Linked DNA regions of Mucilaginibacter paludis DSM 18603. The protein of the gene in region 3 binds, or shares a complex with, the protein of the main gene of each other region. Links are inferred from orthologs where the notes say so. Each region holds a gene or a part of one and is shown on either strand. Other genes may lie near its edges.

What was found.
Region 1: MUCPA_RS20835 (region 3) and scpB share a complex: the UniProt entries of both Bacillus subtilis proteins name them as parts of the cohesin-like complex. The link is inferred for Mucilaginibacter paludis DSM 18603 from one-to-one orthologs.
Region 2: the proteins of MUCPA_RS20835 (region 3) and smc are in contact, whole or in part, in a crystal structure (PDB 3ZGX), measured with the Bacillus subtilis proteins. The link is inferred for Mucilaginibacter paludis DSM 18603 from one-to-one orthologs.

The regions. Positions count from the first base shown.
Region 1 is NZ_CM001403.1:6,173,259-6,176,321, reverse strand. The notes cover bases 13-2,918. They hold scpB (SMC-Scp complex subunit ScpB), read left to right. Parts: upstream 13-1,138; coding sequence 1,139-1,699; downstream 1,700-2,918. Other genes in these bases: MUCPA_RS25895 (hypothetical protein), read left to right, coding at 2,122-2,918; MUCPA_RS25900 (hypothetical protein), read left to right, coding at 1,859-2,056; MUCPA_RS25910 (GIN domain-containing protein), read right to left, coding at 342-950; MUCPA_RS25915 (head GIN domain-containing protein), read right to left, coding at 13-212. Outside these bases: more of MUCPA_RS25915, read right to left, coding at 1-12; more of MUCPA_RS25895, read left to right, coding at 2,919-3,063. UniProt on the Bacillus subtilis protein: Participates in chromosomal partition during cell division. May act via the formation of a condensin-like complex containing Smc and ScpA that pull DNA away from mid-cell into both cell halves.
Region 2 is NZ_CM001403.1:1,751,625-1,755,892, forward strand. Bases 110-4,220 are described here. They hold smc (chromosome segregation protein SMC), read right to left. Parts: upstream 3,853-4,220; coding sequence 310-3,852; downstream 110-309. UniProt on the Bacillus subtilis protein: Required for chromosome condensation and partitioning.
Region 3 is NZ_CM001403.1:4,922,866-4,925,920, forward strand. The notes cover bases 64-2,961. They hold MUCPA_RS20835 (segregation and condensation protein A), read left to right. Parts: upstream 64-1,089; coding sequence 1,090-1,833; downstream 1,834-2,961. Other genes in these bases: dxs (1-deoxy-D-xylulose-5-phosphate synthase), read right to left, coding at 64-951; MUCPA_RS20840 (serine hydroxymethyltransferase), read left to right, coding at 1,880-2,961. Also shown: more of dxs, read right to left, coding at 1-63; more of MUCPA_RS20840, read left to right, coding at 2,962-3,055. UniProt on the Bacillus subtilis protein: Participates in chromosomal partition during cell division. May act via the formation of a condensin-like complex containing Smc and ScpB that pull DNA away from mid-cell into both cell halves.

The DNA.
Region 1 (3,063 bases), 1.3 Mb from region 3 along the record:
TCATCAGCGGTTATGCTTAGTGATTCTGCGGTATCCTGTTTGATCACTACATCATATCCGCCAGAAATATCCAGTTTCGAAAAATCAGCCATCTTACGCGTTTCGGTAATTTGCTTTCCTGAACCTTTTTTACAAGTAAAGCCATTACAAGCGCTTAGTACAACTATGGCAGATGCGGCTATAACCGCCATAAAAACGTATATTCTATTCATTCTATTTTTCTTTAGTCAGACGTGTTATTATTGAATGAAGTTACACCATTTAGTTATATAAAAAAAATAAAGCCGTCTTGTATAAAAAAGACAGCTTTACTGTTAATATGTGATGGGAGTGCTTGCTCCTTAATTGAACGCCAGTTCATCACTTACCTGCTTTGCAGCAACTGCCGCTATCAGTCGTTTTTGAGTAAACTGTTCAGCTGTAAAATTAGTGGTGTTCACAGTGGCCGAATGGTTGATCACCATATAGCTTTGGGTAGCGTTACCAACAATGTCGGCTTTAGCGCTATCATTCAATATAATATTGGTTTTGTAGCAATCCATGTCAAATTGCGCGCTCGCGTTGTTATTCAGGTTCAGGCTGAACTCGATGCCGGAAAATTTACCGAATGATTTAATTGACGCATTATCGTAAGCCGTTACAGAGCGTAAATCCTCCGCTGTTACCCAAACTACCAGCTTTTCGGCTTTGTATGAAGAAATGCGAAGCACGCCATTTTGTTCCTGCACCAAAGCATTCTGGTTATAATAGGTATCGTATACCTTTACCTTGTCGCTCACGCCGGAAGTAACATAGAGCTCAACGTTACCATGAACTTCAATTTGGTTAATGTGGCTGATGCCCGATAACATGGTGGTGGCATCGTTATTTTTACTTGCTGCAAAAGTTTTGCTGCTTACTGAAAATACTAAGAAGAGTATTGTTGCGATTGATAAAATTGTTGTTTTCATATTTGTAATTTTTTGAAAATCAGATACTTGTTGTTTTTATTTTATTTAATATATCCATAAGACCACTTTAATCAAAAAACGTTACACTTTATTTTAAAAAAATTTATATATTGCTTGTTTTTTCCAAAAATCAGCCTTTAAATGAGCTATCGCTATGATCAAAAAACTTTTTACTTTTATGGCGACAAATGGAAAAACCTGACCTATATATTGAAGCGTTGATTTTCGCCTCAGAAAACAGCATCCGGCTGGAAGAAATAGTTTATTGCCTGCAATTAAGTTTTGAGCAAGATTTTTCGGAAAACGAAGTAAAAGGGGCCATACAAAATATCCGTCAAAAGTATCAGCAGCCCGATTTTGCTATCGAACTGGTGAACATCAATAACGGCTACCAATTTTTAACCAAAAAGGATTACCACATTATTATTAAGCAACTGCAGCTACAGCGCTCTAAAAAGAAGCTGAGCCAGGCCGCTTTAGAAACCCTGGCTATTATTGCTTACCAGCAGCCGGTAACCAAACTGGATATAGAACAAATTCGTGGAGTAAACTGCGACTACTCCATTCAAAAATTGCTTGAAAAGGAATTAATCACCATTGCAGGCAAGGCCGAAAGCATTGGCCGCCCTATTATTTATGCAACAAGTGAGTTTTTTATGGATTACTTTGGTATTAACCACATCAATGAATTACCTCAATTAAAAGAACTTGCGCCAGACAACTCCAGCGTTGGCGATCAATCAGAATAATTTTCATTCGTTTTTTTCATTAAAATCATTTTCGTTATTTTTGAAGTAAGCAATGTCGAAAATCATTGATTAAAAAAAATCAAAAAAAAACTTTACTTATTCTATTTCTTAGTAAATTTAAATTAAGATAACACAATTACAACGCTAATCTATTTTTCAATGGAAACCCCTAAGAAACCGGCAAAAAAGACAAGTGCAAGTACTGGACCAGCCAAAAAAGGAACCGACAAAGCGGCATCAGCTAAACCTAAAAATAAATTTATCGATGATGACGACGATGATGAATTTGATGAGCCTATTGACGACCTGGGTTCTTATGATCGCTTTGATGGATTGGAAGAAGAAGAAGATTTTTAAAAAATTTACAACATATTAAAATATAAGCATTCGGCTTAAGCCGAATGCTTTTTTATTTTTAAAGGATGATGATTACCGAAGTTAAAACCAAAGCTGATAGAAAAGCTTTTTTAGACGTTGCGCGCCTGATATACCAAAACGATAAAGTTTGGATATGCCCGCTGGACATTGATATAGAAGCGGTATTTAACCCGGCTAAAAACAATTTTCACAGCCATGGAAAATGTACCCGCTGGGTATTGCGAAATAGCGATAACCGGCTTATTGGCCGCATTGCAGCCTTTATTAACGATGAAAAAGCTTATAATTATGAGCAGCCCACGGGTGGATGCGGTTTTTTTGAGTGCATTGATGATAAGGCGGCCGCTTTTAAATTATTTGACACCGCCAGGGAATGGCTACAACAAAATGGCATGAAGGCTATGGACGGGCCTATCAATTTTGGCGAAAACGACAAATTCTGGGGCCTGCTGGTTGAAGGCTTCACTGTGCCATCGTACGGTATGAATTATAACCCACTTTACTACAAGGCTTTTTTTGACGAATACGGTTTTAAAACCGAATACCAGCAGATCACCAATCACCTTGAGGTTTATAAACCTTTCCCGGAGCGATTCACAAAAATTGCCGAATGGGTATCCAAAAAGCCAGGGTACGAATTTAAGCACCTGGAGGCTGATAAAATTGATCAGTACGCCAGCGATTTTATGGAAATTTATAATGACGCCTGGAAAAGCTTTGAAAACTTTGTGCCAATTAATAAAGCAACCATTATGGAAAGCTTTAAACAAATGAAGGCTATTATGGACGAGAGCCTCATCTGGTTTGCCTATGTTAATGGCGAACCTGCATCATTTACCCTTATTTTGCCGGATGCCAACCAGATGATCAAATCGTTAAACGGCAAGCTCGACCTGATAGGTAAGCTGAAGTTTTTGTATAACAAATGGAGAGGCGTATCGCGAATGAGGGCTATTGTGATGGGTACGAAAGAAAAATATCAAAAA
Region 2 (4,268 bases), 3.2 Mb from region 3 along the record:
CTCCGAGCGTCATTGCGAGGAACGAAGCAATCTCTACCCAGGCAGAGCGGTCATGCTTATTCGTTCTGTATAGTTTAGAGATTGCTTCGTCGTTCCTCCTCGCAATGACGATCGGGTAGTTGAGGTAAGAAGCTGACTATGAGCAAACTGCCCATCGTCATTGCGAGGTACGAAGCAATCTCTACGCAGGCAAAGCGGTCATGCTTATTCGCTCTGTATAGCTTAGAAATTGCTTCGTCGTTCCTCCTCGCAATGACGATGGGGTACGAAGCTGATTAATTATAAGCAAACTTACACCATCTCCAAACCTTAGTCCGCCAGCTCCCGCATGTCAACGGGTACCACCCTTGATATCCCTTGCTCTACCATAGTTACGCCGTAAATAATATCGGTACTGGCGATGGTTCGTTTGTTATGCGATACGATGATGAACTGCGAATCTTTGGAGAATTTGCGGATGATGTTGTTGAATTTATCAATATTGGTATCATCAAGAGGGGCATCCACCTCATCAAAAATACAGAAGGGGGCAGGTTTTAACAGATATAACGAAAATAGGATAGCCGTAGCGGTGAGCGTTTTTTCGCCTCCGGATAATTGATTGATGGAGAGCGGCCGTTTGCCCTTGGGCTTGGCGATGATATCAATGTCAGATTCCAGGGGATTATTAGGGTCGCTCAATATCAGGTCGCAGGAATCTTCCTCGTTAAATAACGAGCGGAATACCTTGATAAAGTTCTCGCGCACCATCGTGAATGCCGACATAAATTTTTCTTTAGCCGTGTCGTCAATCTCCTGTATGGTAGCCAGCAGGGACGACTTGGCTTCGCTCAAATCTTTTTTTTGCGCCTGGATAAATTCGTAACGTTCGCTCATCTCTTTGTAAGCCTCTACCGCCATCGGGTTAATGGCCCCAAAATCGTCCAGCTGTTTTTTCAGCTTTTCGGTTTTATCGCGAAGCTCAGACTCTGTTTCGTCGGCGGGTACTTCGGCATCTAACAGATCCTGGATATCCACATTAAACTCAACCGAAAGGCGTTCTTTCAGGGCATTCAGTTCGAGCTTTAAGTTGTTCTTTTTATCCTTCAGTTCATTCTCTATTAACTCGGCGTTATCCTTGTTCCTTCTTAACGTACTGATTTCATTTTCGGCCTGGGTAATATTGCCGCGGAAAGTATAATACTCCTGCTCGGCCTGCTGGGCCGCCTTTTCCAATTCCTCACGCTGACTGTACATTTCAAGCAGATCCTCATCCGAATGATCGGATTGCTTCATATTTTCCTGTATCGCTATCTTTACGATATCCAGCTCGGCATTATTTTTTTTAATCCGTTGGTCCAGCGTTTCCTGCTGTATCTCGCGGTATTCCAGATCTTTCACCAAACCCGAAACTTTATTTTGCTGCTGATGGAAACCTATATTTTGCTGATTATACCGGTTGGACTGTACCGACAAACGTTCCGATAATTCGGCAAAGGCACTTTGCTTTTCGAGCATCAGTTCGCTCTGCGTTTGCTTTTGCTCCTTCAGGTCGGCCAGGGTGGGTAATAGCCGCTGGGTTTCATCGTTAATACTGGCTATTTTGCGGGCAATATCATCCTTGCGGTTACGGCTGCTTTCAATAAAGGTTTGGTATTGTTCCCGCCGTGTTTTTACGGTCACCATTTCGGTATTCAGCCGGTTAATCTCCTGCTGTTTCTGGTTAATCTCGTTTGTTTTGCCCGATCCCTTTAAAGCCGTCAGCTTGCTTTGCAACTCCTCAATGCGGCTTTTATATTTGGTGATCTGGGCTTCGTGCGTTTTAATTTCTTTGGCCAGGTTCTCCAGGTTTTTGGCCCGGCCTATCCGTTTACCCTCAAACAAACCCACCGAACCACCGGCCATGGTGAGCTTTGATTTACTGAACTTGCCGCTTTTGCCCAATACAATAATGCCTTCGGGCAATATATCGCTGTTTAGCTGGCCTTCGGCCTGATCGGCAACCAGGTACACGTTCTTTAACAAATAATTACACAGCGGCGCATAACGTTTTTCAACCTCAACCACATCCAATGCCGGTATCCAGTTTTCAGGCTGAGCAAAAGGTATCGGCGCATATTCGGCTGGGTAGTTGCTCAGTATAAAAAATTGCGCCCTGCCCCTGGCCGAGTTGCTCAACAGGTTAATGGCGCTGATGGCTTCGTTATAATCCTCTACCACATAGTGGTTCATCAGGGGTTCCAGGTAGTTCTCTATCGCTACGCGATATTCTTCTCGGCAAAAAAGCACATCGCTAAATAAGGGCGCGTTGCGTGCCCATTCGCTGTTCTTCTTTAAAAAGCGGATCGATTCGGGGAAACCTTCCAGGTTATCAACCAAACTCTTGGTGAGGTTATATTCGTTTTGTTTGGCGTCTACCTTACGGCTTTCTAATGTCAGCGTATCCTTGGTATTGCCAATCTCTATTTCAGTATCTTTAATTTCTTCGCGCAGTTTGGTTTCAAAATCAACCGCGGTTTGATGTTCGCGCTCTAACGTTTCGGCGCGGGTTTCCAATTCGGCAATAACCTGGTTAAAATGGCTTAACTCGGCCTCCTTATTGGTGGCGTCTTCCATGTTGCGCTGGCTTTCCTGCTCAAGCGCTTGCTGCTGGATCTGTAAAATATCCAGGTCCTTTTCTGTTTTGTAGATCTGGTTTTGCAGCCTGTTGTTAATATTACTGATCTCGTCCAGCTCACTTTTGCCGTAAGCCTGTTCCTGCCGCGCTTCATCAACAGCCTCCTTTAAATCGGCCAGGCTATCTATCAGGGTTTGCAGCTTTTCTTCTTCCTGCAGCTTCTCTTCCGACAGGCGCTTAATATTATACAGAATATGGTTTAGCTGGTTGGTATCGCGCTCAAGCTCATCAAGCAAACGGGTTTCTTTATCCTTCTGAAACTTAAGCTGTTCGTTCTTAATCTTTTTCTCACTTTCGTAAGCCCTTATTTTAGCCACGTACTCATTAGTAGCCTTTTGCTGCGTAGCCAGGTTTTTCTCTTTGGTCAGGCTTTCGAGCTTTTGTTTTTGCAGGTCGGCCTCCAGCACATCAATATGCCTTACAATGTCGCCCTTTTCAATCTGTTGCTTTTGTTCCAGATCCTCAATCCGCTTCAACGATTCGCTGAAAGATACGATGCGGAAGGAGGCCAGCATAATGCTCAGCGTTTTATATTGCTCTTTTAAGCGGTAATAGCGCTCGGTTTTTTTGGCCTGGTTCTCTAAGGTTTTTAAATTTTTCTCTATCTCGAATAACAAGTCCTCCACCCGCTCCAAATCGGCCTCCGTTTCTTTGAGCTTATTGAAGGTTTGTTTTTTGCGAAGCTTGTATTTGGATATGCCCGATGCCTCTTCAAATAGCGTACGGCGGGAGTTTTCTTTGTTGGAGATGATCTCCTCGATCATCCTCAGCTCGATGATAGAGTACGAATCAGAGCCTACACCAGTATCCAGAAACAGGTCAGTAATATCCTTTAAGCGGCATTGCACATCGTTAAGGCGGTATTCGCTTTCGCCGGTACGGTAAAGCTTGCGGGTTAAGGTAACCTGCGAAAACTCGGTAGGTAAAATATTTTTGGTATTATCAAACGTGAGCGAAACTTCGGCCAGGTTGCCTGGCTTGCGGCTTTTACTGCCGTTGAATATCACGTTCTCCATTTTTTCGGAGCGGAGCATCCGCGTGCTTTGCTCGCCCAAAACCCAGCGGATGGAGTCGACTACGTTTGATTTTCCGCAACCGTTTGGCCCAACAATGGCGGTTATCCCTTCGTTAAAATTGATGGTGATTTTATCCCCGAAACTCTTAAAACCCTTAACTTCTAAACGTGTAAGCTGCATTATTATCTAACCAGTACAAAAAAAATCATTAAATTATCTGTCTGATCAACAACGAAAATCAATCTCTGCAACTGGTAATATGCAACAGAAGCCTTTTCGCTATCGCCCAAGAGAGTAACTCTAATTCAACCCGTAAATAGGCCATATTAACTTACTGATAACCAGTACTTTTATTCCGTCCAATTTACCAGTAGTAAGCCCCCCCGCCCAATCCTCCCCGCGAGGGAGGCTTTAAAAAAGTCTCCCCTACCGGGGGAGATTTAGAGGGGGCTATTTTTCCGGCCGCCTGATTCCCTACTTATAAATGACAACAGAAAAAATGTTAGTATCAGGTTTTGAAATTAATCAATTGCTTTTGTTTAATTAAATAAAACTTTTATTAGATAATTTTACGTGATAAGCAACAGTATGGAAAC
Region 3 (3,055 bases):
CTTTTTAATTTCGCCGGTAATTTTGTCAAACAAACCCGGCGCATGCCACTTGGTTTGGTCCTTTTCGGCTAAGGCATAGCCCTTGCCTTTTACGGTTACGCAATGCAGCAGTTTAGGCCCCGGAATATCGCGCAGATCCTGCAGCACCTTTACCAGGTGTTCAACATCGTGCCCGTCTATCGGCCCAAAGTATCTGAATTTAAGGGCTTCAAAAAAATTACTCTTTTTAAGTAAGGTACCTTTAATGCTTTTCTCAATCTTCTGCGCCATTTTAAAGGCATCAGGGCCTATCGACGAGATCTTGGAGAGCATTTTGGCTATATCGTCCCTGAAACGGTTATATTGTTTTGAGGTAGATATATCGGTTAAATATTCTTTAAGTGCCCCCACATTGGGGTCTATCGACATGTTATTGTCGTTTAAGATCACCAGTAGGTTTGAGTTTTCAATACCGGCATGGTTCAGCGCTTCAAAAGCTAAGCCCGCGCCCATCGAGCCATCGCCAATTACGGCAACGTGCTGCCGATCGGTCTCGCCCTTGTATTGTGATGCCACGGCCATGCCTAAGGCGGCCGATATGGATGTTGACGAATGGCCTACGCCAAAACTGTCATACTCGCTTTCAGCACGCTTAGGGAAACCGCTTATCCCGCCGTGAACACGGTTGGTATCAAAAATTTCGCGCCGCCCGGTTAGTATTTTATGGCCATAGGCCTGGTGCCCCACATCCCAAATTAATTGGTCGTAGGGAGTGTTTAAAACATAATGGAGCGCAACGGTTAATTCAACAACGCCTAAACTTGCACCAAAGTGCCCGCCATTCACCGAAACTACGTCAATAATATACTGGCGTAGCTCCTGACTAAGTTGCTTTAAATCTTCTTCCTTAAGTTGTTTTAAATCAGAAGGATAGTTTATTTGTTGCAGTAAATTTCCCGCAGATACTTTCATTTAATATTGTACAGTAAAATAAAGGTACAAATTTATGTTATTTACTTGCTAAAACCATGATAAAATCTTGGCGATTTATTATAACCGTATTTTTATGCCGTTTTTTATATAAATGGCTTATTTTTGGGGAGTTGAGTTATGGTTGAAGAAAATTTTGAAATTCATTTGCCACAGTTTGAGGGTCCGTTTGATTTGCTGCTGTTTTTTATTGAGCGGGATGAACTGGACATTCACGAGATTTCAATATCCCGCATTACCGATGATTTTTTGAATTATATTCACCAGATGAACAGCCTCAATATGGAGCTGGCCAGCGAGTTTATTTTTGTTGCCGCAACCCTGATGCGTATTAAAGCTAAAATGTTGCTGCCGCGATATGAACTTGACGAAGAGGGCAACGAGGTTGACCTGAAGCAGGACCTGATCAGGAAGCTGATAGAGTACAAAAAATTTAAGCTGGTTTGCGAGGAGCTGAAGCCAATGGAAGAGCAACGCCTGATGCAGGAGAAGCGGGGCGCTATCCACCTGGATATGGAAGCCGTTGCTGGTTTGGCGGCCCCCGGCGAAGAGTTGGAGAGTTTTGACTTGTATAAGTTAATGAACGTTTACCACCGCGTAATTAACCGTTACCGCAGCCGGAGCCAGGAGGTAAAACATACCGTTGTGCAATACCCTTACACCATTGAGCAACAGAAAAAAGCTATTGGCGCATTGCTTGATATTAATAAAAGGCTTGATTTTGGCCAATTAGCCAAAAACTCGGAAAATAGGGTGCATTTTGTTTATAATTTTTTAGCCGTACTGGAGATGCTGCAACAGGAACTGGTAGATATTCAGATCGGTTTAGGATACAATAATTTTTGGATATCCGCTAAAATTTAAGTCGCCGAATAAAATTTGGTTACCTTAGCGGCATTTAATCAATGCAATGAAAAGAGATAAACTAATTTTTAATTTACTTGCTGAAGAACAAGAACGCCAGGAAGAAGGTTTGGAGCTTATCGCTTCAGAAAACTTTGTTAGTAAACAAGTAATGGAAGCTGCAGGCTCTGTGGCAACCAATAAATATGCCGAGGGATTACCCGGAAAACGCTATTACGGTGGCTGCGAAGTGGTTGATGAAATTGAAACTATAGCCATTGAGCGTGCTAAGCAATTGTTTAACGCTGTTTGGGCCAATGTGCAGCCACACTCTGGCGCACAGGCAAACGCTGCGGTAATGCTGGCCTGTTTACAACCTGGCGATAAAATATTAGGATTTGATCTCTCGCACGGTGGTCACTTAACCCATGGCTCGCCCGTAAACTTTTCGGGTAAGTTATACAAGCCGTTTTTTTACGGAGTGGTAAAAGAAACCGGCTTAATTGATTATGACCAGTTAAGAAAAACAGCGCTGGCCGAAAAACCGAAGATGATTATCTGCGGAGCTTCAGCATACTCGCGCGATTGGGATTATGCGTTTATCCGCAAGGTTGCCGATGAGGTTGGCGCCCTGGTATTAGCCGATATTTCTCACCCTGCCGGTTTAATAGCCCGTGGTTTATTGACCGATCCGCTTCCGCATTGCCATATCGTTACAACAACCACCCACAAAACTTTACGCGGCCCACGCGGCGGCATGATTTTGTTAGGCCAGGATTTTGAAAACCCCTGGGGATTAAAAACCCCTAAAGGCGAGTTGAGAATGATGTCGGCCTTGTTGGATTCGGCCGTATTCCCTGGTACACAGGGTGGTCCGTTGGAGCACATCATCGCTGCAAAGGCGGTAGCCTTTGGCGAAGCGTTAACCGATAGCTATATGAAATATATATTGCAGGTTAAAAAGAATGCTACAGCCATGGCGGATGCATTTACCAAACTGGGGTATAACATCGTTTCGGGTGGAACCGATAACCACTTGATCCTGCTTGATCTGCGTAACAAAAATATCTCGGGTAAGGATGCCGAAAACGCTTTAGTGAAGGCCGATATCACCGTAAACAAAAATATGGTTCCTTTTGATGATAAGTCGCCTTTTGTAACATCGGGTATCAGGGTTGGTACTGCCGCTATTACAACCCGTGGTTTAAAAGAAAAAGAGATGGAAAAAATTGTAGAATTGATA